Regions from separate parts of the Halomonas sp. R57-5 genome, predicted to be linked through region 1. Evidence: riboswitches for the same ligand, from Rfam matches in the RefSeq annotation. Region 1 holds a riboswitch; each other region holds the start of a gene.

What was found. Region 1 has a riboswitch for thiamine pyrophosphate ahead of tenA (thiaminase II). Riboswitches for the same ligand answer to the same signal wherever they lie in the genome.
Region 2: another riboswitch for thiamine pyrophosphate. It lies ahead of thiM (hydroxyethylthiazole kinase); the one in region 1 lies ahead of tenA (thiaminase II).
Region 3: another riboswitch for thiamine pyrophosphate. It lies ahead of HALO_RS07390 (sodium:solute symporter); the one in region 1 lies ahead of tenA (thiaminase II).

Annotation. Positions count from the first base shown of each region.
Region 1 covers NZ_LN813019.1:3,846,361-3,851,830, reverse strand. Annotated here, with positions in the region: gene HALO_RS17685 (hypothetical protein) at 1-1,215, opposite strand, end outside; gene thiC (phosphomethylpyrimidine synthase ThiC) at 1,453-3,342, opposite strand; gene tenA (thiaminase II) at 3,375-4,058, opposite strand; TPP riboswitch at 4,137-4,298, opposite strand; gene HALO_RS17670 (putative quinol monooxygenase) at 4,588-4,890, opposite strand; gene HALO_RS17665 (NADP-dependent oxidoreductase) at 4,951-5,470, opposite strand, start outside.
Region 2 covers NZ_LN813019.1:4,753,881-4,760,095, forward strand. Annotated here, with positions in the region: gene HALO_RS21670 (cupin domain-containing protein) at 97-762, shown strand; gene HALO_RS21675 (DUF6164 family protein) at 759-1,127, opposite strand; gene gloA (lactoylglutathione lyase) at 1,137-1,673, opposite strand; gene HALO_RS21685 (hypothetical protein) at 1,910-2,254, shown strand; TPP riboswitch at 2,309-2,407, shown strand; gene thiM (hydroxyethylthiazole kinase) at 2,431-3,240, shown strand; gene thiE (thiamine phosphate synthase) at 3,230-3,862, shown strand; gene HALO_RS21700 (LysR family transcriptional regulator) at 3,859-4,776, shown strand; gene HALO_RS21705 (DoxX family protein) at 4,858-5,283, shown strand; gene HALO_RS21710 (DODA-type extradiol aromatic ring-opening family dioxygenase) at 5,400-6,137, shown strand; gene HALO_RS21715 (DMT family transporter) at 6,134-6,215, opposite strand, start outside.
Region 3 covers NZ_LN813019.1:1,642,281-1,657,031, reverse strand. Annotated here, with positions in the region: gene HALO_RS07445 (methyl-accepting chemotaxis protein) at 1-349, opposite strand, end outside; gene HALO_RS07440 (ABC transporter substrate-binding protein) at 409-1,608, opposite strand; gene HALO_RS07435 (flavin reductase family protein) at 1,832-2,446, opposite strand; gene HALO_RS07430 (D-2-hydroxyacid dehydrogenase family protein) at 2,556-3,503, shown strand; gene arfB (alternative ribosome rescue aminoacyl-tRNA hydrolase ArfB) at 3,589-4,005, shown strand; gene HALO_RS07420 (DUF1289 domain-containing protein) at 4,005-4,280, shown strand; gene HALO_RS07415 (proline racemase family protein) at 4,247-5,311, opposite strand; gene HALO_RS07410 (zinc-binding dehydrogenase) at 5,311-6,501, opposite strand; gene HALO_RS07405 (NnrU family protein) at 6,546-7,124, opposite strand; gene corA (magnesium/cobalt transporter CorA) at 7,264-8,232, opposite strand; gene HALO_RS07395 (sensor domain-containing diguanylate cyclase) at 8,258-9,682, opposite strand; gene HALO_RS07390 (sodium:solute symporter) at 9,754-11,127, opposite strand; TPP riboswitch at 11,117-11,224, opposite strand; gene HALO_RS07385 (peroxidase-related enzyme) at 11,301-11,903, opposite strand; gene HALO_RS07380 (hypothetical protein) at 12,084-12,776, shown strand; gene HALO_RS07375 (CoA-acylating methylmalonate-semialdehyde dehydrogenase) at 12,847-14,346, opposite strand; gene HALO_RS07370 (zinc-binding metallopeptidase family protein) at 14,624-14,751, shown strand, end outside.

The DNA.
Region 1 (5,470 bases):
GAAACCAGACAACGACGGGCCAATCATCATGGTGATCGGGTTATTGAGCGCCATGTTAATTTCATTCCAAGTACCGTTTAGCTCCTGTAGTTCATCACAGCTGAACGGGTTTTGACGCACTTCCTGCGCATATTTTTGAACGGTTTGAAGCAGTACAGGCAGGTCCAGACCCAATCCAAAGCTGGCCATTCCACCGGTGCTGCCAAGGCCCGGAACCTGTGTGGTCAGGGCACGCAGATCGCTGACAATATCTTCATCGGTCTCAAGGATGAGATTCATCTCCATGCGGTCGAGGCTGTAATCACGCATGCCCATTACCAGACCAGGGAAGCGGCTGGTAATGCGGTCAATATCTGCCTGGCAGGTGGATAGATCCAGAGGTTCTGCATCGACGGCATTCATCAACGCTTGAGTACCCGAATGCGTAGGGCTACTTAGCTCATCAAACAGCCGTGAGGAGTCGATCTGCCCGGCACCGTAAGGCGTGAAGTCATGGCGCTGCTCAAGCTCTGCCAGTGCATCGGTATCACCGATGCTGCTGTCGGGCAGCGCTTTACCCAGCACCTGTGCCAGCAGCTCGTCGCTGGCATCCTGCGGCACCACCGATACCAGTAGCTGCTGGTCGTCAATGGCTAGGATGGCCTGGAGTGGGCCCTCAGGCGTCAGTACCCAGTAGTCGGTGCCGTTAGTGGTGGCCGTGCGTGGAGTGATGTCTGCTTTGGCGAGGATGCGCTGCAGCGTTTCGCGAAAGGCATCTTCATCCTGCAGTTGCATGCGCAAAACAGGCAAAATACCCAGCCCATAGAAAGCAGCCTGAGGGCTCATCTTGAGCCCCAGCGCATGCACATCTTCCAGTGACTCAACCCCGACTAACTCTTCACCCATGGCGATTAACAGCGTCATCATCGAATGCAGCACTTCATCGTCTTCTATCTGGGGCAGCGTATCGCGCAGTTCATCCAGATCAGAATCAAGGGTCGCCATGGGCTGCATACGCTGATAAAGATCAAAGACATCCTGTTCAGGCATCGCTTCGCGCGTGGCCATGAAATAAGGGGAGTTAGCCGGAACGTATTTCAGCATTGGCGCTACGTTATTTTTCGGCGCTTCCTCTTGTGTTGCCGCTTCGGTTGGCTCGTTATCATCGCTGCAGCCGCTGAGCAGGCCTGCGCTGAAGAGGGCAAGGGTAACCGCTATGGAAAGTTTGGTTTTCATCTGGAATCAGTTCTTTGAATGGTGTTGGTTTTAAATGAGCCGAGTTGGGCTGAGCGCTCTGTAAATGGGAATCATACACGAGCAATGTATAATTAATCTCTACTTGAGTGAAAATTTATCATTACTCCAAAGCGTATTGATCAATGGAGAGGTCGGAAAATCATGCGGCATAAAGGTGGCCCTTGAGTTTCGCTAAGACTCAAGAGCCACATTCCACAGCGAAGCTGTTAAGTAGGCCTACACCTCCTGATACAGCTCGCTACCTTTCTGGCGAAACTTCTCCGCCTGCTCTTCCATGCCCTTCATAACCGCTTCCTGATCGCCGTTTAGCCCGTGCTCATTAGCATAGTCACGCACCTCCTGGCTGATCTTCATGGAGCAGAACTTCGGCCCGCACATGGAGCAGAAGTGGGCCACTTTTGCGGAATCCTTGGGCAGGGTTTCGTCGTGGTATTCGCGGGCCGTATCCGGATCCAACCCCAAGTTGAACTGGTCTTCCCAGCGGAACTCGAAGCGCGCCTTGGATAGCGCATTATCGCGCCGCTGCGCCGCCGGGTGGCCTTTGGCCAAATCCGCCGCGTGGGCAGCAATCTTGTAGGTAATGATGCCGGTTTTGACGTCGTCTTTATTGGGCAGGCCCAGATGCTCTTTGGGGGTGACGTAGCAGAGCATGGCGCAGCCAAACCAGCCGATCATCGCCGCCCCAATGCCAGAAGTAATGTGGTCATAGCCGGGGGCAATATCCGTTACCAGCGGCCCTAATGTATAGAAGGGCGCTTCGTCGCAGTATTCCAACTGCTTATCCATGTTCTCTTTCACCAGGTGCATGGGCACGTGGCCGGGGCCTTCGATCATCACCTGCACATCGTGCTTCCAGGCGATATGGGTCAGCTCGCCCAAGGTTTTTAGCTCCGCCATTTGCGCTTCATCGTTGGCATCAGCCACTGAGCCGGGGCGCAGGCCATCGCCGAGGGAGAACGCCACATCGTACTGCTTGCAGATCTCGCAGATCTCTTCGAAGTGGGTGTACAGGAAGCTCTCCTGGTGATGGTACAAACACCACTTGGCCATGATTGAGCCGCCGCGGCTAACAATACCGGTGACCCGCTTAGCGGTGAGCGGCACATAGCGTAGCAGTACGCCCGCGTGAATGGTGAAGTAGTCCACCCCCTGTTCGGCCTGCTCGATCAGCGTATCGCGAAACACTTCCCAGGTGAGGTCTTCGGCCACGCCTTTGACCTTCTCCAGCGCCTGATAGATAGGCACCGTGCCAATCGGCACCGGCGAGTTGCGCAGTATCCACTCGCGGGTTTCGTGGATGTTCTGCCCAGTGGAGAGATCCATGATGGTGTCCGCGCCCCAGCGGATGCCCCAGGTCATCTTATCCACCTCTTCTTCGATAGAAGAAGTCACCGCCGAGTTACCCAGATTACCGTTAATTTTGACCAGGAAATTACGGCCAATAATCATCGGCTCGCTTTCTGGGTGGTTGATGTTATTGGGAATAATCGCCCGCCCGCGGGCCACTTCATCGCGCACAAACTCGGGGGTGATCTCTTCGGGCAGGCTGGCGCCAAAGCTCTGGCCTTTGTGCTGATGGCCCAGAATGCGCTCTACTTCAGCGGTACCCAGCGCTTGACGGCGCTGGTTTTCGCGCAAGGCGATAAACTCCATTTCCGGGGTGATAATGCCCTGGCGGGCGTAGTGCAGCTGGGTCACGTTCTTGCCCGGTTTTGCTCGGCGTGGTGTGCGGGTTAGATCAAAGCGCAGCTGGGCAAGCGTCGGGTCGTTGGCGCGGCGGTTGCCGTAATCAGACGTGGGGCCTGATAGAAATTCGGTATCGTCACGCTCTTCAATCCAGACCCGGCGCAGTGCCGGTAGGCCACGGCGTAGGTCAATCTTGGCGTCAGGGTCGGTGTAGGGGCCGGAAGTATCGTAGACCAGCAGCGGTGGGTTCTCTTCATCAATGCCGGTGGTTTTGGTCGGTGACAGTGAAATTTCCCGGAACGGCACACGGATATCCGGGCGCGAACCTTCGATATATACCTTACGTGAACCGGGCAGCGGCGCAATGGCGGCGGCATCGACCTGGGCGGTTTCGGCTAAAAAATGGCTGGTTTTGCTCATTACGGTCTCCTTACGATTGTTGTTTTGCAGGGTTAGTGAGTGGGGTCTGCGTCTATCAGCGCTAAGCCCATCTGCCAGAAATCGATTTCCAGGCGGGTGGCGTCGCGGAAGATTTTGCTCAGTTCGGCAAAGCGGGCGGGCGACACATCGGCAAGGCGGGCATTGAGCCACTCAAGCTCAGCCTGCATGGCTGCCTGAAACTCCTCGCCTTCGTACATGGCAATCCAGGCATCAAAAGGGTTTTGCGCTCCGCGCAGGGTAGAAGGCTGGTCGTTCAGCCAGTTGGCAATTTCGCCGTAGCCGACCAGGCAGGGGGCCAGCGCCACGTGCAAATCCAGCAGGTCGCCGCGGTTTCCGGTATCCAAAACATAGCGGGTGTAAGCCAAGGTGGCCCTGGCTTCGGGGAGTTCGGCCAGCTCTTGCTCGGAAATCGCCCACTCCTGACAAAAGCCCACGTGCAGGCCCAACTCCACATCCACAATGGCTTTCAAGCCTTCATGGGCCTGGCGAAGATCGGCAAGGGTGGGGCTTTTATAGACAGCCAGCGCATAGGCGCGGGCGAAGTGAATCAAAAACAGGTAGTCCTGCTTTAAATAGTGTCGAAACGACGCCTCAGGCAGCGTGGCATTGCCCAACTGACGCACGAAATCGTGCTCAATATAGGCGCGCCAATCTTGCTGGCAGGCGGTGGTGAGATCAGTAAAGCGGTAGCCCATGATGCCTCCGGTGGTAATGATCCGGGGGGTGGGCGAATAAGATCGAGGAAATGGCGCGGAAGGTGGCGTGAAATGAAGCCGTGGCCATCGCTTGATCCCTACGCCGGTACCCGCGCTGCGACTTGTGTAAGTAGCAGCGCATTAGCCGGATCAGGTTCAGCGGGACCAGCGCTCGGCAGCATTAATTGCTACGCCCTGCGCCATCTCAGCCGGATTTCACCGGCACCCCGTCAAGCTGTTCGTTGGTGGAGTGTAGGAGGCGGGCGGGGGAGATGCAAGGGGCTGGCTATTGCTCTTGGGTAAAGGTGGAAGTTGATGTGATAGTGGTAGGCCGTCGCTATGCTGAGGCTATAGCGCCTAGCCCTATGGCTGCAGAAGGCGGACTGGAGCGCGCTTGCGACATCGGAGAAGAGGTTCGTTAAATTTGCTTAACGAGCTGCAATGCACCACAAACACTTCTTAGTCGGGCTGCTTCACAGGTGTAACGGATATAGTCCAGCTATGCGCGAAGGCTTTGTTTACAGAGTTTCTAATCCTCCCTGAGGCCACGTTCATTCAATGCATCGTACTTGCGGATATCAGCGCGCATCCTCCCGCTCCATTGATGGACAAACTGTACGGTCTTGTCGGCGTTTAGGTGGGCAGTCAGTGCGGCTTGATCAACCCAGCGCTCCGAAACTATCAATCGTCCGGCGTCCGCGTCATCCACCGCAGCGTCATAAGAAATGTTTCCACCACGCCGCCGCGTGGTGGCGGCAAGTACTTTTAGGTGGGTCATAAATCGCGCTAATTCAGCCGGGGCGACGTATAAATATCCGGTAACGATGAGCATGTTTTATTCCTCATAATACCGCCGCTGGAGCAAGGAATTGCTGTGATTGGCGGCAACAATTTACTGTTTAACGACAAGCACGACCTTACCTTGAACGCCGCCTTGCATAGCTCTCTGATGCGCAGCCGATGCTTCTGCCAACGAATAGGTACTGTCGATAACGATCCGAATGGTACGGTCGTCGAGCAAGCGACCGACCTGCGCCAGCAGCATTCCGTTTGAGTGCACCTGTAGTGAGGAAACCGTAATCCCTAGCCTGTCGGCTTCATCCCTGGCAGAAAAGCCCAAGGGGTTGACCAGAAAGAGCGAGCCGCCTGGTTTAATAATGCTGAGGAAGCGTTCTATGTTCGGGCCACCCACAGCGTCAAGCACCAGATCCACGTCATGTGCGACCGTTTCGGCGGCTGCCTTGGTGTAATCAATGAAGTCGTCAGCACCCAGCTCGCGAAGAAGCTCTTCATGCTTACCTGAAGCAACCGCGATCACACGCGCCCCTTTCCATTTAGCGACTTGAACCGCTAGATGCCCCACGCCACCGCTAGCTCCATTGATCAAGACGGTCTTGCCTTCGAGTGGGACA
Region 2 (6,215 bases), 910 kb from region 1:
CGCCTTCGGGCGGCTTTTTTGTTGCAATTTTCGCTGTCGATAAGGAGACTATCACCCCTCCCCGTTACTAACCTTCACTGCGAAGAGCCCTTTCCCATGCGTTTAAACGCCGATTTTAGCCACTTTGCCTGTGTTACCCCGGAAGAGTATCAGTGGGTTGCCTCCCCCAGTGCGGGGGTAGAGCGCATGATGTTTGACCGCATTGGCGATGAAGTTGCCCGCGCCACCAGCCTTGTTCGCTATGCCCCTAACACCCAGTTTGAGCGGCACACCCACGGCGGTGGCGAAGAGATTCTGGTACTGGAAGGCGTGTTCGCCGATGAACATGGGCGCTACGCGGCGGGCAGCTACCTCAGAAACCCCATCGGCACCGGCCATACGCCAAACATTGGCGAGGAAGGCGCGCTGATTTTTGTCAAACTGCACCAGTTTGACCCCAACGACACGCTCCAACTGGCGGTACCTGCCCACCGGTTGCCCTGGCAGCCAGACCGGCGCCCGCGCATCGCCTACAAAATGCTGCACACTTACAAGCAGGAACGTACCAGCCTGGAACGCTGGTCGGCGGGCACTTCCATTGCCTACCCCACGCTGCTGGGCGGTCTGGAGTTTTTGGTTCTGGAAGGCACGCTGAGCGATGGAGAGCAAAGCTACACGGCGGGCACCTGGTGCCGCTACCCCAGCGGTGCGGCACCGGCATTAACCGCCGGTGATGATGGTGTGATGATGTACCTCAAGCGCGGCCACCTGCCAGCAGCTTAGGCCCGCGACAGCCCCAGGAACGGCAAAAGCGTGAGGGCGACAATCAGCGTCACCGCTAATAGCACCAGCACTACCTGCAGGGGGTGGGCTGCTAGGCGTTTCCATAGCGTCATCTGCTCGCCCCGCTCAACCACCGCCTGATGTTCCCGTTGGACACGCTCCAGGCGCTCCGCCTGATAGGCCTCTAACGCCGCGATGGCTGCGTCGTGCTGATGCGGGTTGCGCAGCCAAATAGCATCGACCCCCAGGCGGAAAAACCCCGCCTGGGTTTCGTAGGTATCAAAGCCATGGGCGGCCAGCAGGTCACGCACCTCCATGGCTTCTTCGTCGGTAACGTGGCGCAGCCGGAACAGTAGTTCAGCCATTGGCGTGCCTCAAGAGTCGCTCTTCCCCACCATCAGGTCTGCCTGAATCACTTCGATCCAGTAGCCGTCCGGGTCTTTAACGAAGATAACATCTTTCATCTTGCCCTGATCGGCGCGTTTCACAAAGGTGACATCATGCTGGTCAAACCACGCTTGAGCCGCCGCTAAATCCGGCACGTTAAAGCAGATATGCCCGAAGCCTTGGGGTTCGGCGTTACCATCGTGGTAGGCAAAGTCATCCTTGTCTTCGGTGCCCCAATTGTGGGTCAGCTCCAGCAGCCCTTTCTGGCTGAAGGTCCAGGCGGTACGCGCTTGCGCATCTTCCGGCACGCTGTCGCTGGGCTCCAAGCTAGCCAGGAAATACAGCGAGAACTGCATCTCTTCAAAATCCAGCCGCCGCATTACCTGCATGCCAAACACGTTTGAGTAGAATGCCAACGCGCGCTCAGGGTCTTTCACCCGCAGCATGGTGTGGTTTAAGCGAAACCCTTGGGTTTGGGGTGGGGTGGCGACGACGCCGGGGTGCTGCTCGCCTTGAAAACTCATTTCGCCCTCCTGTCGTTGATGTCGATCATTGCACCTTACATACCGCTTACCATGGGGTCTTTAGGGTCATAATACCAGCCCTTACAAGTACATAGGCAGCGTCGTATTACGCTATCCATAAGCGTACTGGCAATCATAAACAAAACCCCTACACTTATTATTCATAAGCTTTACAAAAAGCAGTTCCTGCCACATGAGCGACGCTTCACATTGACGGCGCCGTCCAGGAGTTTTCCATGAGTTCGATTGATATGACGCTGGGTGACCAGTTGACGCTAAAGCAACTTTCTAATGCCTTGCACAACGGCTTTTCGCCGATTGTGGAGGTTGAATCCATGGATGGCATCTACAAAGTGCGTTTTCATCACGCCAACGGCGTGTCTGACCTGAGCGACAACAAGGGCCATGTCAGCACTTTTTTMGGCACGGGCGAGATACGCGACACCCTAGGMCAACTGGGCCTGACCCACGGCGTACTGACCTTCGCTGACCAGTGCGGCGACGAGATGATCGGGGTAGAGGGGAAAGCCATAACGCCTGACGAAATGCTCACCTACGGTACACGTATTTCGTTTCGCTAGAGGGCCATCGTCCGCATTCGGGGCTTTACAGGGCTACTCCAGGCAAGGATAGTAATCATTCGACAGGGGCGCCCTCCGTTACCGGCGGGCTGAGAAGCACCCTTTGAACCTGAACCGGATAACACCGGCGTAGGGAGTCGTGGTAACGCTTACCACCTCCCTGCCGGGAGGATGCTATGACCCTACGCCCGCTTGGCGATTACCTAGAGACGCTGCGCGCAGTGACACCTCTGGTTCACTGCATAACCAACTATGTGGCCATGAACAGCACTGCCAACCTGCTGCTCGCCACCGGCGCGTCGCCCGCCATGCTGCATGCGCCTGAAGAAGTCGCCGAGTTTACGGCTATTTCCGCGGGGCTTTCGATCAATATTGGCACGATCTCCTCCCACTGGGCCGATGCGATGCTGACCGCCACAGCGACTGCCGATCAACACGCAATTCCTTGGGTATTGGATCCCGTCGCCGTTGGCGCCACGCGCTATCGCCAAACGCTGTGCGCGAAACTGCTCGCCGCTAAACCCAGCGTGATTCGTGGCAACGCGTCAGAAATTCTTACCCTTAACGGTTTAGCCAGCCAAGGGCGCGGCGTGGATGCTACCGCCGCCACCGACCAAGCCGTAGATGCAGCGGTAGCATTAGCGCAAAAACACGGCTGTATTGTCGCGATGACCGGCGAAAGTGATTGGGTAACGGACGGTGCGCAACACTACCGTATTAACGGTGGTCACCCGTTGATGCCCCGTGTAACAACGCTGGGCTGTGGGCTGAGCGCACTAGTGGCGGGATTTGTGGCTGCCAATCGCGATGCCCTACTGGGCGCAACGGCAGCCGCGCTGGCCTGCTTTGCCGTCGCTGGTGAGCGGGCGGGCAGCAGCGCCCAGGGGCCTGGAAGCTTCCAGGTCGCACTGTTGGATGCGCTCTATCAACTCACCCCTGACGACCTCACCACCCATGCCCAGTTGGAGGCTATCCATGCCGTTTGATCTATCGCTTTATTTAGTCACCGACGCTGCGCTGTGCGACGCCATTGGCTTGGAGCAGACGGTTGAGGCAGCGGTACGAGGCGGCGTCACCATCGTGCAGCTGCGTGATAAGCACGCCAGCGATGAACAGATGATAGCCCAAGCCAAACGGCTTAAAGCGGTGCTGGCGGGTACCGGTGTGCCGCTGATCATTAATGACCGTTTACAGGTGGCGCTGGAAAGCCAAGCGGATGGCCTGCATGTTGGCCAGAGCGACGCTGCCGTTCAAGAGGCGCGTCGGTTGTTAGGTGAGCAGGCGATTATTGGCCTGTCGATCAACACCCTCGCCCAGCTAGAAGCTGCKCCGGTGGAGTTACTCGATTATGTGGGTATTGGCCCGGTGTTTGCTACCGTGAGTAAGCAGGATCATGCCCAGCCCATCGGCTTTGGCGGCCTGGCGTCGTTGGTCAAGGCGTGCCCGCTGCCCAGCGTGGCCATTGGCGGGCTGAAAGCCAACCATGCGATTAGCGTGCAGCGCGCGGGAGCGAACGGCCTAGCGGTGATCTCGGCCATTTGTGGCCAACCCGACCCCTACCAGGCGGCACGGACATTTCAGGTTTTCCAAGCTGTTTCGGCGTCATGAACCAGTTAGAGCACATCGTCGCTTTTGTGCGGGTAGCCGAGCTGGGTAGCTATACCCGGGCTGCCGAAGCGCTGGATATTTCGCGCACCCGCGTATCCCGCCAGGTCATGGCGCTGGAAGAGACACTGGGTGCGCGACTGATACAGCGCACTACGCGACGGCTGCATCTCACGGAAGCCGGGGAGCGCTATTTAGCCCGCGCCCAAGGGGTGCTGCAAGCGCTCGATGAAGCCGCCGCCGAAGTAGGCCAAGGCACCAGCGATGTGCGTGGACGGCTACGCGTGAATGGGCCAATGAGTTTTGGCACTCGCTACCTGGCGCCTCTCGTTGCCCAATTTATGCAGACCCATCCAGCGCTTGAAGTGCGATTGGATCTGAACGACCGCCGCGTTGATCTGTTGGAAGAGGGGTATGATGTCGCCATTCGTATCGGCAGCTTGCCTGATTCAAGTTTAGTGGCACGCCGCCTAACCCGTTGCCGCCTGCTGTTTTGCGCATCACCTGAATACCTTGCCATCCACGGTGAACCCCGCAGCGTTAAGGCCCTTGCCGACCACCACTGCCTACGCTATCGCAGCGGCCAGCACAGCGCTGACTGGCAGATTGCCACACAGTCATTGACGGTCAGTGGCCCGCTGGAAAGCAATAACGGCGATGTACTCACCCACGCCGCAGAAGCGGGCTTAGGCATCGCTCAGCAGCCCAGCTTTCTGGTCACGGAGAGTATCGCCAGCGGGCGTTTAGTGCCCATTTTGACCCATGAGCCAACGGTGCGGCTCGATGTTCACGCGCTCTACCCCGCCCGGCGCTACCTGCCTGCCAAGGTGGAGCGCTTTATCGACCTGCTCACCGAGGCGTGGGGCGATCCACCGGTTTGGGAGCAGAACATCGGATTGTCGCCAATTACGCAATAGTGATGTGCAAAATATGCTGATTATCTCGATATGATCCGGCGGTAAAGTAGCGCCATCAACCACTCGATGGAAGCTACTTCTATGACAACCCTTACTCACGCCACTCCTTCTCTACAGCCCTCTTTACAGCCCCATGCTATCTCGCTACTGCGTATTGCCTTGGGGGTAATGGCCCTCGCTCACGGTTTGCTCAAGGTGTTTGTGTTTACCCTGCCGGGCACCGTCGGCTATTTTGAATCACTGGGTTTACCTGGATTTCTGGCCTACTTGACCATTGCTGCCGAAGTCGGCGGCGGCATCGCCCTGCTGCTTGGCGTATATACCCGCTGGGTGAGCCTGGCGCTGGTGCCAGTGCTGCTTGGCGCTGCCTGGGTGCATCTTGGCAACGGCTGGATGTTTTCAAATGCCGGCGACGGTTGGGAATTCCCGGTGTTCTGGGCGCTGGCGTTAATCGTGCAAGCGGGCCTGGGCAGCGGCCCCTGGGTGTTAAGCCGCCGCTTCGCCTAACACCTAACACCTAACACCTAACACCTAACACCTAACACCTAACACCTAACACCCAATCCTATCGCCAGCGCTTGCCTCACCGCCAGCGCTGGCAATGCTGCTGAGGAGACTCACCCATGTTACCTAGCCTGTTTATTTCCCATGGCTCGCCCATGCTGGCGCTTAATAAAACCCCGGCTCACGCCTTTCTACGCGAACTGGGCAAACGGCTTTCACCCAAGGCGGTGATCGTGGTGTCGGCACACTGGGAGAGCCTGTCGCTCAAGGTCAGTACCAGCGCCAAGCCAGAGACCATACACGATTTTGGCGGCTTTCCACAGGCGCTGTTCGAGTGCCAGTATCCCGCCCCCGGCGAGCCTGAACTGGCGGAACGGCTAGCCGAGTTACTGGACGCCGAACGGGTAGAGCGCGGTTTTGATCACGGCGCCTGGGTGCCCCTTTCGCTGATGTTTCCTGACGCCAAGGTGCCGGTTGTATCCCTGTCGCTACCGGTGCGCTGGAGCAATCAAGAGCTGGTCGCGCTGGGCGAGCGCCTGTCGGCACTGCGGGGAGAAGGCATGCTCATTATCGGCTCGGGCAGCCTGACCCATAACCTGCATGAACTCATGCCCCAGGATAGCCCCATGCCCGCCTGGGTAGATACGTTTGCCAATTGGGTCAGCGAACGCCTTATCGCCAATGAGCGTGAGGCTCTACTTAACTGGGAGCACGCGCCAAATGCCCGGGAGAACCACCCGACCCCAGAGCACTTCCTGCCGCTGTTAGTGGCAATGGGGGCAGGAGGAGAAGCTAGCCAGCTGCACCACAGCGTGGAGCACGGCGTGCTTGCCATGGACGTTTATCAGTTCGCTTAAGCGGTGGGACGGCGCTTAAGTGTGGTTCTACGGTCGTGATACGCCACCGCTAATCCGCTGCCCATGATCAAGGCGCTG
Region 3 (14,751 bases), 2.2 Mb from region 1:
GATAGTGGCTATCCAGGTCACTCAATCCTTGCGTTTGATCAACTCCACGCAGGCCTTGTCGCGCATCATGAAAACGCTCATCTAATGCCGATTGAGTAGTGACTTCATCAAGGCCATTCACGCCCTCTGCAGCAAGCAAATCCGCATGGCGTTGACCAAATGCCCCCATGGTGAGCACCATGCCCATGCTGGCATCCTGAAGCGGTAACACCTCACCGGTAATATAGCGCTGTGAGTCGATTAGCCGTTGGTTGGTGGTCCATCCCGTTGCTGCCAGTACGACGGCGCCCAGCACGGCAGCTAAGAACAGGCTGATCAACATCGCTCGAATACTTAAGGTTTTTTTCATTATCTGTTTTCACTTGTGTCAGGGTCTTACAAATAACGTAAGCTTTGGTGGTGTAAGCGTTAGGGCAGCAGGTTTGCCCATTCCACTGACTCGAAACGGCCATTTGTGATAATAGTGGGCCATACCGCATCGCTGGCTTGATGATCATCAGGCCCCAAGCTCAACGGCTCTTCTAAGCCAATATCCACCGAGCCCAAGCCGAGCAAGCCATCCACAATAGCGTCACGATCTGGGTTCGCGCCGGCCGCCTTTACGCCCTCGACAAAGAGCTTTGCCGCCAGGTAGCCTTCAAGGGAAATAAAGTCAGGTTCGCTACCATTGGCATGGGTTTCCAGCGCCTGGCGGTAGGACTCAACAGCAGGCAGTTCGGCATCCAGGGGCGGTACGACCTGGGTAATAATGACACCTTCTGCGAGATCACCGAGCTCATCCATAAGCGCTTGGCTGCCCACAAAAGAGACGTTTAGAAATACCGCCTCAGGAAGGTCATTCTTCGCTTCACGAATAAAGTCTGCAGCAGGCCCGTAGGTACCCACAATAATAATCGCCCGCGGCGTCACTGGCGCTTCCAAAATGGTCGCTAGGCCCTGGTGAATATTGCGAGTTCCGCGGGTAAAGCGTCCATGGGCCAGCGCCGAAATATTATCAACGCCATGGGCAGTTAACGCTTGTGAGGCACCATTATATCCCGCATCGCCAAAGCTATCGTTTTGGGTGAAGAAGGCAATTTCCTCGGGCAACACCCCTGCTTCCAACAGCCCATCCACCATGGCGGCGGTTTCTTGTACGTAGCTGGCCCGATAGTTAATCACGTAGCGGTCTGGCGGTGTCTTACGCAGTACGCCTGCACCGGTAAACGCCCCATAAAGCAGCGTTTCATATTCGTTATAAATGGGAATGGTAACGGTAGCCGTCGGAGTGCCGACATTGCCAATCGCAGCCAGCACTTCATCCTCTTGAATAAGTTCTCGGGTATTACTGGCGGCTTGCAGCGGTTTGTACTGATCATCGCGGGCAATCAAGGCAAGCGTTTCGCCATTAACCCCACCCTCTGCATTGACTTCGGCAAAGTAGGTCTCGATACCTTTTTGCATGCCCAGCCCTAGCGGTGCTGCCCCCCCGCTGGAAGGGGCAACAATCCCAAAGGTCAGTTCCGCCTGCGCTAGCAGTGGAGCAAACACCCCGCCTAATAAAGCTATTGTTAATACAATCCTTTTTAATAAGACTTCTCTTAATAACCAGGTTCCCAATCGTTGCATTGATCTGCTCCTTAATGGCTAGATCACTTCCCCACGTAAATAGCATGGGCAAAGGTATGTCGTGCACCCCTCACACCTTCGCCACATTACCGAGCCTTTAGTTATTACTATCGGCAGGAGAATATACGACTAAAGATTAATTATCGTTGATTAATAAGTAACAAATATTACTTAGAATGTAACAATTAATTTCAAGCCCGCCAAAAGCTCTAAATTATGCGTTTTATGCGGGTCTTTCGATGGCAAAACGGTCGCTAATCCGAATGTAATCACTGCCAGCTAAACGCCCAACAGGTTTGAGCAAATCCATATCCACATGGCGGCCGTCCCACAGCGAATCGTCAATATGAATTGAGACGACTTGAGCCAGCACTAACGTGCCTGCCAAAGGCTGGTCACCAAACCGGATCATATCAAAAAGTTTGCAGCCAAACGCCACAGGAGCATTCGCAATCCGCGGTACGTTTACGCCAGGCATCACGGCTTTTTCAAGCTCCGCCAGGGCAAACTCATCCTCGCCCGGCGGCAAGCTGGCGCTGGTGGTATTGAGCGCCTCAATTAACCCTTCACTACCCACATGCACGACGCATTCAGGTACTTCATTTAAATTGCGCACCGTGTCTTTAAGTTCGCCGCTGCCATTGAGTAATGGCGAAAATGCCAGCACCGGCGGATTCACACTGGCCACGTTAAAGAAGGAAAACGGCGCCAAATTGGTATTTCCCCGCTTATCCTGGGTAGATACCCAGGCAATTGGCCGGGGGCAAACGCTGCCGGATAGCAGCCGATAAATAACCCCTGGGCTTAGCGGCGCGTCATCTAATAGGTAATCACTCATTGATGGCTCCTTGATGGTGAGTTTTCAGGTTAGTATCACTCTATAACAGCACAGCCTACGACGCTCAGTTTTGCCATTATCGATAAGGCCAGTTTGAGGAGACCTTTTAATGAAGATTGTCATTGCCGATGATTACCAGGACTGTGTGCGCCATTTAGATGCCTTCAAACAGCTCGAAGGCCATGATGTAACGGTTTATCACGACACCCTTACCGACCTGGACGCGCTGAGTGAGCGTTTCAAGGCAGCCGAGGCGCTAGTGCTTATTCGCGAACGCACACCGATAACCGCAGCCCTACTTAAGCGTTTGCCCAACCTGAAAGTGATTAGCCAAACCGGTGGCGGTGCCGCTCATGTGGATATACCGGCCTGCCGCCATCATGGCATAACGGTAATGACGGGCACCGGTTCGCCCTACGCTGCAGCGGAATTAACCTGGGGTTTGGTGCTGGCCGCGATGCGCCATATACCGGCAGAGGTTGAGAACCTGAAAGCAGGCCGCTGGCAACGCACCTTAGGTACAGGTCTGAAAGGTCGCACACTCGGCATTTTTGGCTACGGAAAAATCGGCAGTTTAGTAGCATGCTACGGTCAGGCATTTGAAATGAAGGTGTTGGTGTGGGGCCGGGAAGGCACTCTCCAGCGCGCCTCTGATGCCGGAATTGAGGTGGCCCAAACCCAGGCCGATCTGTTTCAGCGTGCGGATGTGCTCAGCCTCCACCTGCGTTTGAACGACGAAACCCGCGGTATAGTCAGCGCTGAATCCCTCGCCCAAATGAAGCCGACGTCTTTGTTGGTAAATACCAGCCGTGCTCAGCTAGTGGCGCCAGGGACACTGGAGCAGGCTCTAAAAGCCGGGCAGCCCGGCCAAGCCGCCGTCGACGTTTTTGACGCGGAACCGCTTTTGGCTGACTCGCTACTAGAGCTGCCTAACCTTGTCGCCACGCCACACCTTGGCTATGTAGAGAAAGATAGCTACGAACTCTATTTTGGCGATGCTTTTAGCAATCTACTGGCGTATATCAATGGTCAGCCGATCAACAATCTAGCCAGTTAATTGAGCGCGATAAGAGTGTAGCGACCACTGCCTCTGTGCCAATTGTGCTAGCCTTATGGGTTCACGAGTAACACAGAGGCCATTAATGCTCACCATTTCAAGTAACGTTACCCTGGCAGACTGGGAGATTGATATTAGCCAGATTCGCGCCCAAGGCGCCGGCGGCCAGAACGTCAATAAAGTCGCTTCAGCGGTACACCTGCGCTTCGACATTCTGAGTTCCACGCTGCCCCCGCTATACAAGGAGCGCTTAATGGCGCTGGCCGATCAGCGCATCAGCAAAGAGGGCGTGGTCATTATTAAAGCCCAGAGCCACCGCAAGCTCGAGCTCAATAAAGAGGACGCGCTAGCGCGTTTAAAAGAGCTGATACAGAGTGCCACCAAGCAGCAAAAAGTACGCCGTGCCACTAAGCCTACCAAAGGTTCGCAGCGCCGCCGCGTTGATCACAAAACCCGTAAGGGCAAAATTAAATCGCTGCGCGGTAAGGTGTCGGCCTCTTAATGACTAAAGACGCCGCACCTCCCGCTCAGCGACCCCTTTCGCCCTGCATACAGATCTGTCAGATTGAACCAACAACATCGGTGTGTGAAGGGTGTGGCCGCACGCTGGATGAAATTGCGGTTTGGGGCAGCATGACCGAGGCCGAAAAGACCCCGGTATGGGAACGCTTAATCGCCGAAGGCTATGTTTCTAAGGGCTATGTTTCTAAGGGCTATGTTTCTAAGGGCTATGTTTCCAAAGGCTACGTTTCTAAAGGCAGGGCTTCTGGCGAGTGACGGTCGCGCAAGATATGGTGTAGCTCGCCACACGCGACCATCGGGTCATCACAGTTAATCACAATATCCGAGTGGGCCAATACATAGCTGCGGCCAGTAATGGTATTTTCCACTACCTGGTAAGCCCCTTCCTGATGGGTGCCAATGAAGGTGCCGATAAACCCCGTCTCACGCAGTGACACCGTCTCTAGCTTATCACCTACATTCAAACGCCCTTCGTAGTGCATTAGCGCTAGACGTGCCGAGGTGCCGGTGCCCGTTGTGCTGCGGCAAATAACGCCTGGATGAACGTAGGTCGTTGACCGTGAACGTGTATACCCCTCCCCTATTTGCTCTTCAGGGCCCATAAAGTGCAAAAATGGCAGCGGCCCAACATCGCCCAGAGTGTAGTGGGAAAAGCCTCGCTGCGCTTTTATCGCTTCGACAATTTTGTAGGCACACTCCGAAAGCGCGCGCTCTTCATCACGGGAAAGCTTAAAGCCCAGCTCAGTGGCATCGACTAAAGCGTAAAAACCACCGCTATAGGCAATCGAATAAGTGACTTCGCCAACCCCCGGGACTTGAATCGTATCGCGGTAGGTATCGATATAGCTGGGCAGGCCGCCACAGGTAACCGACTCCACCACCCCGTTATGCACCTTTGCTTCGATTTGCACTAGACCCGCTGGCGCTTCCAGCTTAAAACGCTGAATACCTTCCTGCTTGGGCACAATGCCACTCTCCAACACCGCAGTGGCGGTACACAGCGTGTTGGAGCCGGAGTAAATGGGGTACCCCATCACTTCCATAATGATGTAACCCGCGACCGCTTCTGGGTGAGTGGCGGGCACTAGCAAATCAACCGACATTTCCGGAATACCGTAGGGCTCTTCCAGCAGCAGGCGCCGCAAACCGTCGGCATCATCGCGCAGATACTCCATCTGCTCGCGCACAGTGGCGCCCGGCAGACTATCAATCCCCCCCGTGACGATACGACTAACATCGCCTCCGGCATGGGTGTCCATTAGCTGAATGGTATGCAGGTTATGCACTATTGGCGCTCCTGAGCGGCAGAAGAGGAGTTTTCGAGGGCGAACGGCGCACCGTGGGAGGCCCACTGGGCGTCGGGGACAAGCACAATTTTGCCCAGGTAGTTGCTGCCCCGATTGACAAAATAGCGCTCGGCGGCATGCAGATCAGACAGCTTAAATGCCGCATGCAGCACTGGCTTTAAGTCGCCACTGCGAATCCACGCCACTAACTGTTCGGCCTCTTCACGGGTGCCGTGGGAAACGCCAAATATCTGCACTTGGTAAAGATAAACCCGGGTCCACATCATTTCGCTAAGGTTGCCACCGCTAGCCCCGGCAATAGAGAGGCGCGGATAGCTTTTGCGCCCCTGCATATCAACAATCATGGTGTCGATAAACAGGTTGGTCATCTCACCACCAACCAAATCCATCACTGCATCAATCGGTTGGCCAGCAGTGGTTTCCAGCACCCGCTCAACAAAGGTGGGCAGGTCGCCACGATCAATCACCGCTTCCGCACCTAATGCTTTGAGCGCCTCGGCCTTGTCTAACTGGCTGACCGCATAGGGGATAGCGCCCACGATGCGGCAGAGCTGAATAAGTGCGGTGCCCACGCCGCCGCTGGCTCCGCTGACCAGCACACGCTCGCCAGCACTCACTTTGGCAGCGGTCATCATATGGTAAGCCGTCTGATACGAGCACATGCCCATTGCGGCCAGTTCGGCATCGTGCAGTTCAGGGTTGGGCACGTGATAAAACTGATCCGCAGGCACGGCGATATACTCAGCAAACCCGCCGTCGGCTCCATGGCCGTAGTAATCCGGGGTTAGATTAATATCGCGACGCTCGTCAGCGTAGATATTAAAATCAAGCAGCCCGCGCTGGCCAATGCGCTCAACGTCAACGCCTTCGCCGACCGCCACTATGCGGCCAGCGACATCGGCCCCTTGAATCCGCGGGAAGGTTAACGTGGGGGTGCCGCCCATGGCAAAGGAGGTAACATCGCCCTTGTCCTTGGTGGGATAAAGCCCTTCACGGGCCTTGCGGTCAGTGTTGTTCTTCGCCGTCGCGGTCACCTGCACCAGTACTTCACCCGCCTTAGGCTGCGGCGTGGCGACATCCTGATGGTATTCCAACTTTTCGATACCACCATGCCCGGTTAATAGCATAGCGGCCATGGTAGTCGGCGCAGTATGTGAAGTTTCGGCCATGGGCTGGCTCCTAAATCGATAAAGACAGGCTGATCAAATACAGGTTAGCTAAAGACGGGGACGCCAATCAGCGCTGTATGTAGATAAAAGGCAAACACGACATACGCTATCAAGCCCACTAGCACGGTGGCAATCGTTGCCATTTTTGAGGTACTAACCGACTCAGGCGGTGTCAAGCGGCCGCGTTTTTTAGCGGTCTTGAACGCCAGGATAGCCCAGATAAGAAAGGCAGCAAAAAAGATAATATCGCCTAAGCGCCCGTTGGCCAGCAGGTGAGCAAACGCCCAGATTTTTACCGCCAGCATCATCGGATGGCCAAGCTTGGCCCTAATGGCGTTGCCCGGAACATAGGCCGCCACCAGCATGATAAAGGCTGGCACCATCAGCAACGCCACCGCATGACGCATGCCCGCGGGCGGGTGCCAGATATAGATGGGGTCTAGGCGCATCTGGCCAAAACCGTAAATAGCAATGGCCAGGCCAACGATGGATACGGCTGAATAGGCGACTTTCCAAGTGGTTTCGCCGCGTTGAGCAATCTGCTGCTGACGCCAGTCTTCAGCAAAAATACGTACAGAGTGGCTGCCTAAAAAAATCAGCAGCCCGATAATCATAATGGTCATGGAACAACTCCCAGTTAAAACGCTAGTCTAGGCTTTATGCCTTATAGTTTTGGTCGCTGCAGAGGATGCCACACTCAACCGCTGACCACCTACGTATGTGTCAACTTTTCGTTTCCTGGCGAGTCGCTCACTGGCTAGCCTAAAACCAGTGCTTGCGCTTAAACAGCCAAATCAGCACGCCACCGATACCTAGCATGGCACCCCAAACAAAAAAGTAGCCGTATTGATAACGCAATTCAGGCATATTTTCGAAGTTCATGCCGTAAATCCCGGCGATAAACGTAAGAGGGACAAAGATCGCGGTAATCACCGTGAGCACGCGCATGGTGATATTTAACTGGTGGGAGGAAATAGAGATATAGCCATCAACCAAGTCACCGCAAATGTCGTAATACATCTGGGTCAAGGTGTAGAGACGCTCGAAACGATCCGCTACGTCGTTGATGGCGTGCAGGGTTTCGCTATCTTCCCGAGGCAAATGCTCGTAGTCATAAGCGGTTAGTTCCTGGGTAATACCCTGGTGGTAGCTAAAGATGCGGCGCATCTTAACCAGCCGGGAACGGTAAGTGATGATCTTGCGCATTAGCACATCATTACCATTTTCCAGCAGTTCGTCTTCAAGATCGCTTAACGCCGTTTCAAATTCGAGCAAGCTGTCAATATAAAAGCCCGCTGAAATATACATTATCCGCAGCGCGACGTGTTCAGGCGAGTGGGCCAGCAGGGCTTTACCGTGCTCGTTGAAAAGGCGCTCAATGGAGAGCGCTTGTCCAGGATGAAGCGTAACCAAAAAACGCTCACCCACAAAAAAGCAAACCTGCTGAGGCAGGTAGTTCAGTTCGGCATCGAAGGAGGAGATGCCGCGATAAATAATCAGCGTATGGTTGTCGAACTCTTCAATTTTAGGCGGATGGCGCTCTTTGTGAGCATCCTGAATGGCCATGGGATGAAACTCAAACGCCTCTAAAATTTTGCGCTCGCTCTGCTGGGACTCCCCCTGCATATCGATCCATATATGGCTACCTGGCGTGGATTGCCATACGGTCATCAGGTGTTCATCGCCCTCACGGGTCTCGCCTTCAGGCGTGGTCAGAATAGTCCGAATCATGGTCATCCTTGAATATCTACAGGTCTTAACTAGCGTTATCAACAGACAGGGCAATGCGTACTTGGGCTTTTCCAGAGCGCTTGGCTTCATACATAGCCACATCGGCGCGCTTAAGCAGTTCGTTGGCTGTCTCGGCGCTGGCGGGCAAATATAGCGCGACACCAATACTCACACTGACGTTTAACGCCGCATCTCCAGCAATCATCGGTTCTTCCACCACCTTGACTAATTTATTAGCCAACTGCTCGATTGCCGTGGGCTCACTGCCCTCCAATAGGACGACAAACTCATCCCCGGCCCAGCGGGCTATATAGTCGGTTTCACGTATCGTTTTCACTAATTTTTTAGCGATCACACGTAGCAGATCGTCGCCCTTGGCATGCCCATGGGCGTCGTTAATCGCCTTAAAACCATCCAAATCCATAAACAGAACGGCTAACGGCTGCTGGCTGCGCCGTGTGCGAGCCATTGCTTCGGGTAAGCGTTCATCTAGGGCTCGCCGGTTAGGCAATTTGGTTAATACATCTTCACGAGCCTGTTGATTACGCAGGCGCTCCAGCTGCTGGCGCTCGGTAATATCGTGGATAAAAAGGCTGCGCCGTTCACGCCCTTCAATCACCAATTTTTTGACGCGCACCTCGACGGGCAGTTCATTGCCATCGTAACGGTGCGCGGTAAACTCAATAGCCGCCCGATCATTCGCGGCAGGCAGCCCAGTGGGAAAAATAAGCTGTGTGATTGGCTTAGCCAGCGCCGCTTTGCGTGGCCAACCGAACATCATTTCAGCCGCCCGATTCCAATCCAGAATGACGTCTTGTGCATCAAGACTGATATAGGCGTCATAGGCAGACTCGATAACGAGATTGAGTTCGTTGGTACGCCGCTCGATTTGGCACTCCATACTTCGGTGTAACTCATTCAGTGCTTGCTGGGATACCTTGGCGCTTTTCTTTTCTAATACCAGTCGCTCACGCAAATGAATTTCATCAGTGACAATCGCCGCCAAATCTTGCAGAGCCGTCAATTCTTGATCACTGATCGCACGCGGCTTCGTGTCGATTGCGCAGAGAGAGCCTAGCGTCAGGCCTTTGGTCGTACTAAGCGGAATACCCGCATAAAAGCGAATACCGTCGACAGCTTTCACAAACGGATTGTCTGCAAAGCGTGGATCCTGTCGGGCATCGTTAATGATCAATGGTTCTGTGCCCTGAATGGTATAAGCGCAGAAAGCCACATCTCGGGGTGTCTCACGAGCCTCAACGCCAACACGTGATTTTATCCATTGGCGTTTAGCATCTATCAACGTCACCGTTGAGATAGGCACATGCAGCAGCTTGGTCACCAGCCGGGTGACGCGATCAAACGCAGGTTCATCAGGTGTATCAAGTAGGTCAAGCTCGTAAAGAGCGGCTAATCTCGCCTCTTCATTCGATGCTGTAGGGTAGCTCATTGTTATGTCACCCATTCAGGGTAGGTGTGTAGCTACCAGCATAACGCGATCAGCCTTTTACTGCCCAACACTCACTGTTTCTTGGTTAAACATGCGAGTAGTACACTTGTGAGCGTTGAGGCGATTAACGCACCAACGAACGGCCCCAAGGTAGGGATACTACCCGGAAAACTGGCGCCCACTACCCCGGCCACCAGGCTTCCTTGGCTTAACCAACCAGGCAAAATGGCCCCCAGCAAACCGGCGACACCACCCATAATGGCCGCCATCGGCGTCATGCGTTGCCATAAGCCGAGCAGCACAGGCACCACAATAGCGGCACACAGCAAGTCAGCAATCAAGAATAGCCGCAGTACCGACAGGCCCTGCAAGGCAATCACTACCACCGGGATCATCACGACGACCGTCACCCAGCGGGCAGCCACCAGCGAAACGCCCTGCTGCTCGCTGCGTGCCACCACGAGCGAAGCAATACCATTTTGAAGTGTATCAACGCTGGAGGCCACTAAGGTCACCGCCAACACCAAGGCAGGTAACGTCAGCCAAACGGGGGCTTCACTTAACAGAGCAAAAAATGGCATTGGGGGCTCGCCGAGCGGCACACCGCTCATCGCTGCCAACACGCCTAGACCGCCAATCACCATCACTACCACGACTGTCATCGCGCCGCCTAACCAGGCGCCGCGCCCCAAGCTTTGATTATCTTGAGCGGCCCATACTCGCTGCCAATAGCCTTGGTGGAAAAGGTTAGCGGCGGTGACCGCGATCACTAGCGTTAACGCTACGCTGAGCGCACTGGTGATAGGAATAGACGGGAGTGCAGCCTCACTGGGTATAGAGGGCAACCGCCATAGGGCCATGCCACCCACCACACACAGCAGCACCAGCAACAGCCACGCCTGCCAACGGTCAGTGGCAAGGCTGGCACGCAGCCCGCCCGCCGCGGKATAAATCAGCGTGGTAAGCGCCACACCAATAATCACCAGCGCGGGCGGCACATCGGAAAGCAGCGCGGTGATGGCCCCAATGGCGGTGAGTTCAGCGGCTAAAAAACACGCCATATAGGCGATGGAGACCAGGGTTACCCAGCGCCGTACACCAGGGCCATAGCACGCTTCAGCAAACTCGGCGATACTGCGCCCCTCCGGCAACGCACGGCGAATCTTCGGCCCATACAGTCCCAAGACAATAAATGGCAATGCAGAGCCTAGCGCATAGCCAGCAAGGGCTAGCGGGCCGACAAAGGCGCCTATTTCGGGGGGCGCAAAGAGTATCCATGCGCCCATACCGGAAGCAAGAAAGGAGAGCCCCAGGGTAGAAGCCGTTTGCGAGTTGCGGGCGGTGACGTAGTCGTCAAGTGAACCATCCACCCAGCGAGCACGTAGGCCTAAAAAAGCAAAGCAGCACAGCGCCGCGCCAAGCACGGCTGACGTCAGGTAAAGCATGTCGCGCTTCCTCCGCCGGTACTAACCGGATCAGGTTCCAGGGTCTGCGCAGTGCGCATCTCAGCCCTTTTGAGTAGGGGCTCCCCTGGCGACAGTGAATGTAGGTACGCTTAAGAACGGTGTTAACACTGATTCAGGAACTATTCTCAATCAGAATCACAGCTTAGTAAAGTTTAAGGTGTAATGGTCGCACTTGAGCGAGGCACACGCCCCATTAAGTAAAACTCCTCATTAGGCGGCGTGCCCGCCAATGTAACCAACCGATTCGACAAACCAAAAAATGCCGCTATGGCGCCTATATCCCAGCAGTCCTCTTGGCTAAAGCCCACTTCCAGTAAGCGCGTGAACCACTCATCGGTCATTTCACCGACATCAACAGCACAGTGCATGGCGAAATCGAGCATCACCCGGTGGCGCTCACTAATCGGCGCCACGCGATGGTTGATCGCCACTTGATCTGCGAGCAGCGGGTTTTTACTGTAAATACGCACCAATGCTCCGTGAGCGACCACACAATATAAGCAGCGGTTACGCGCACTGGTAGCGACCACAATCATCTCTTTCTCAACGTTGGTTAGGGTGTCCGATTCGCGCTCCATCAACGCATCGTGATAGGCAAAGAAAGCTCGGAACTCAGCGGGGCGATGGGCCAGCATCAGAAAGACATTGGGCACAAACCCGGCTTTTTCCTGCACGGCCAAAATGGTACTGCGAATATCTTCCGGCAGGCCATCCAATGTTTCAGGTACATTAAAACGACTCAACGATGCAGACATACTCACCTCTTTATTGTTAAATTTAAATATCTGGTAAAAACGGTTTAGCCGATGGATAACAAAAAGCTAAATGAAGAGACTTTTATTTAGTTGCTTCTCTCGCCATACTGGCTTACTAACCTAAGCAGAATTGCGACCTCCTCCTAAAAATATAAATAGCTCGTTCAAAGGGAAACCGCTATGAGCCATAACGAAGCCAAGGAACATACACCCGGTCGTCTAAACGAGCTGTTTGCTGACCCTTACCGAGCATTTGAAAATGATACCGATGAGCGTCAGCTGCATATTCGTATCATGTTGCATATGTTACTTGCCCGCCCAATGACACGTGGTCAAATGACCCTACGCGTTATCCATGGCTGGGAAAACGGCGGCTTTGAACCCGAAGACCTCCAGCATGTCGACTACCCTCTCGGTGGGGTGGCTGACTTTAAGCGCGCGGTGAAAGATTTTGAACACGCCTCTAAGCACAACACGCCGCTACCTGCCGACAAAGATGCCATTCTTGCTGCCCCGCTAGCCGATGCGATTGCAGGCGCCGAAGCCGAGGGCCAAGACCTCTCCAGCGAAATTCGCGAGACCCCAGCGCGCTGGCCTGCGTTTGAAGGCGGCTTAGCCCTCTATACGTTGTTTAAAATGTATCATCGCCTTATTTACAGTGAAGATGACAACTATCGCTGCTCTCAATGCATGACACCACTGGGTATGCGCGAAATACATGAGTTTCACCTTGAAGAGGGAGAGTTTGCGCTTCTGGTGCCTCCCGCTAATGAATTTATGCACGGGCAGTCACTGTTAGTTTTACACGAAAGTCAGCTTGACCCGATCGAGCAGTTGCTTGAAGAGAGCTTGCCTCTGTTTGATAACTTTTAAGCCCTGCGCCATCGGGTTCATCGGCCCCGCGTAAAGCCGGGCCGATGTGCGGCAGTTAAAATCGCTTCAATTAGCCAAGCGAAATGGTGCTGTTGATACCGCTGGATACGTTTTCCGGCTCAAACCAACGTGCCGTCACCGTTTTGGTTTGTGTCCAGAACGCGATCGCCTGCTTACCGTTAGGGCCTAAATCACCTAGTTTCGAAGCCCGCGAGCCGGTGAAACTGAAATAGGCAACCGGCACCGGAATTGGCACGTTGATACCAATTTGGCCAACGTCTATATCGGTTTCAAAGCGGCGCGCTACCCAACCCGAGTTTGTAAAGATAGAGGTACCGTTGCCGTTAGGGTTGGCATTGATAAAGGCAATCGCCTCATCCAGCGTTTCAACACTCACCACGCACAGCACGGGACCAAAAATCTCTTCCCGGTAAATGGTCATATCCGCCTTTACGTCAGCAAACAGAGTCGGCCCGACAAAATTGCCGTTGGGATAACCCTCCACCTGAACATTGCGCCCATCGACCATCAGTTTGGCACCCTCTTGCTCCCCCGCATCGATTAAACGCAGCACGCGGTCACGAGCAGCTGGTGATACCAGCGGGCCTAAATCCGCATCGCGTTGGGTGCCCGGGCCGACTTTCATTTCACGCGCCGCATCAACGATATCGCTCAGCCACTCACGCGCCTCGCCCACCAGCACCACCACAGAGTTTGCCATGCAGCGTTGGCCCGCCGCGCCAAAGGCTGAGCCCAGCAGGTTGTTGATCGCTTGGCTACGATTAGCATCGGGCATGACCACGCAGTGGTTCTTGGCCCCCATCATTGCTTGCATGCGCTTGCCCGCTGCCGCTGCACGGTTATACAGCAGCGAACCCACATGGGTAGAGCCGATGAACGAGAGCGCTTTGATATCCTGGTGATCAGCGATTTGGTTGGCTACATCAGGGCCACCGTGCACCACGTTGAGCACGCCTGCCGGGACACCGGCTTCGTGGGCTAACTCCACTAAGCGCATGGTGGAACTGGGATCCTGTTCGGAGGGTTTAAGAACGAAGGTATTACCAGTGGCAATCGCCAGTGGAAACATAAAGCACGGCAGCATAATCGGGAAGTTAAAGGCAGTAATACCGGCGCCCACCCCAAGCGGCTGGTGCATAGTGTAAACGTCCACCTCGTTAGCGGCATTTTCCGCCAGCTCACCCAACTGCAGCGAGGTAATCGAACAGGCATGCTCCACCACTTCCAAGCCCCGGCCAACTTCCCCTTCCGCATCGGGAAGCGTTTTGCCGTGCTCTTCGGTGATCAGCGCCGCCAACTCTGCGGTATTGTCGCGAATCAGTGCCTGAAGCTTGAGCATAATGCGCATGCGTTTACCCAGCGGTACTTTTCGCCACTCCTTAAACGCCTCTTTAGCGCTGCTGATAGCGCGCTCCACTTCGTCAGTGGTACAGAACGGTACCCGCGCTACCACCTCTTGCGTGGCGGGGTTAACCACATCGCGCCACTCCTGGCTTTGCGACTGCACGGGCTGGCCATCGATATACATGGGAATTTCGCGAACAGACATAGCGTTGCTCCTATTATTAATTGTGATTGTTATGGCTGTGGTTGTTATAAAAATGCGGTATTAAAAAGTGCTTCGCGGTAAGGCAAGAGTACAGGGTATAGCAGCAAGTTGACGTTAACGTCAACCAAGTATCGCATGAGTCAACAAAATCTGCGGCAGGATATCAATTAGCCTTTCCAATGTGTCACAGGGCTGGCTATGCTTCGGCCTATCAGTGTGCCGCAGCCTCGCGGATCGCACATGGCGAACGCTCGTGTTTAAACACAGGGAATTATTTATGCAGGCTTTCAACTGCCGCTGTGGCAATCCGCTTTTCTATGAAAACACCCACTGCCTTAGCTGCCAGTCAGAGGTCGGCTGGTGTCCTGCCTGCAGCAATATCGTTGCCGTTGCCCCTCTGGATAA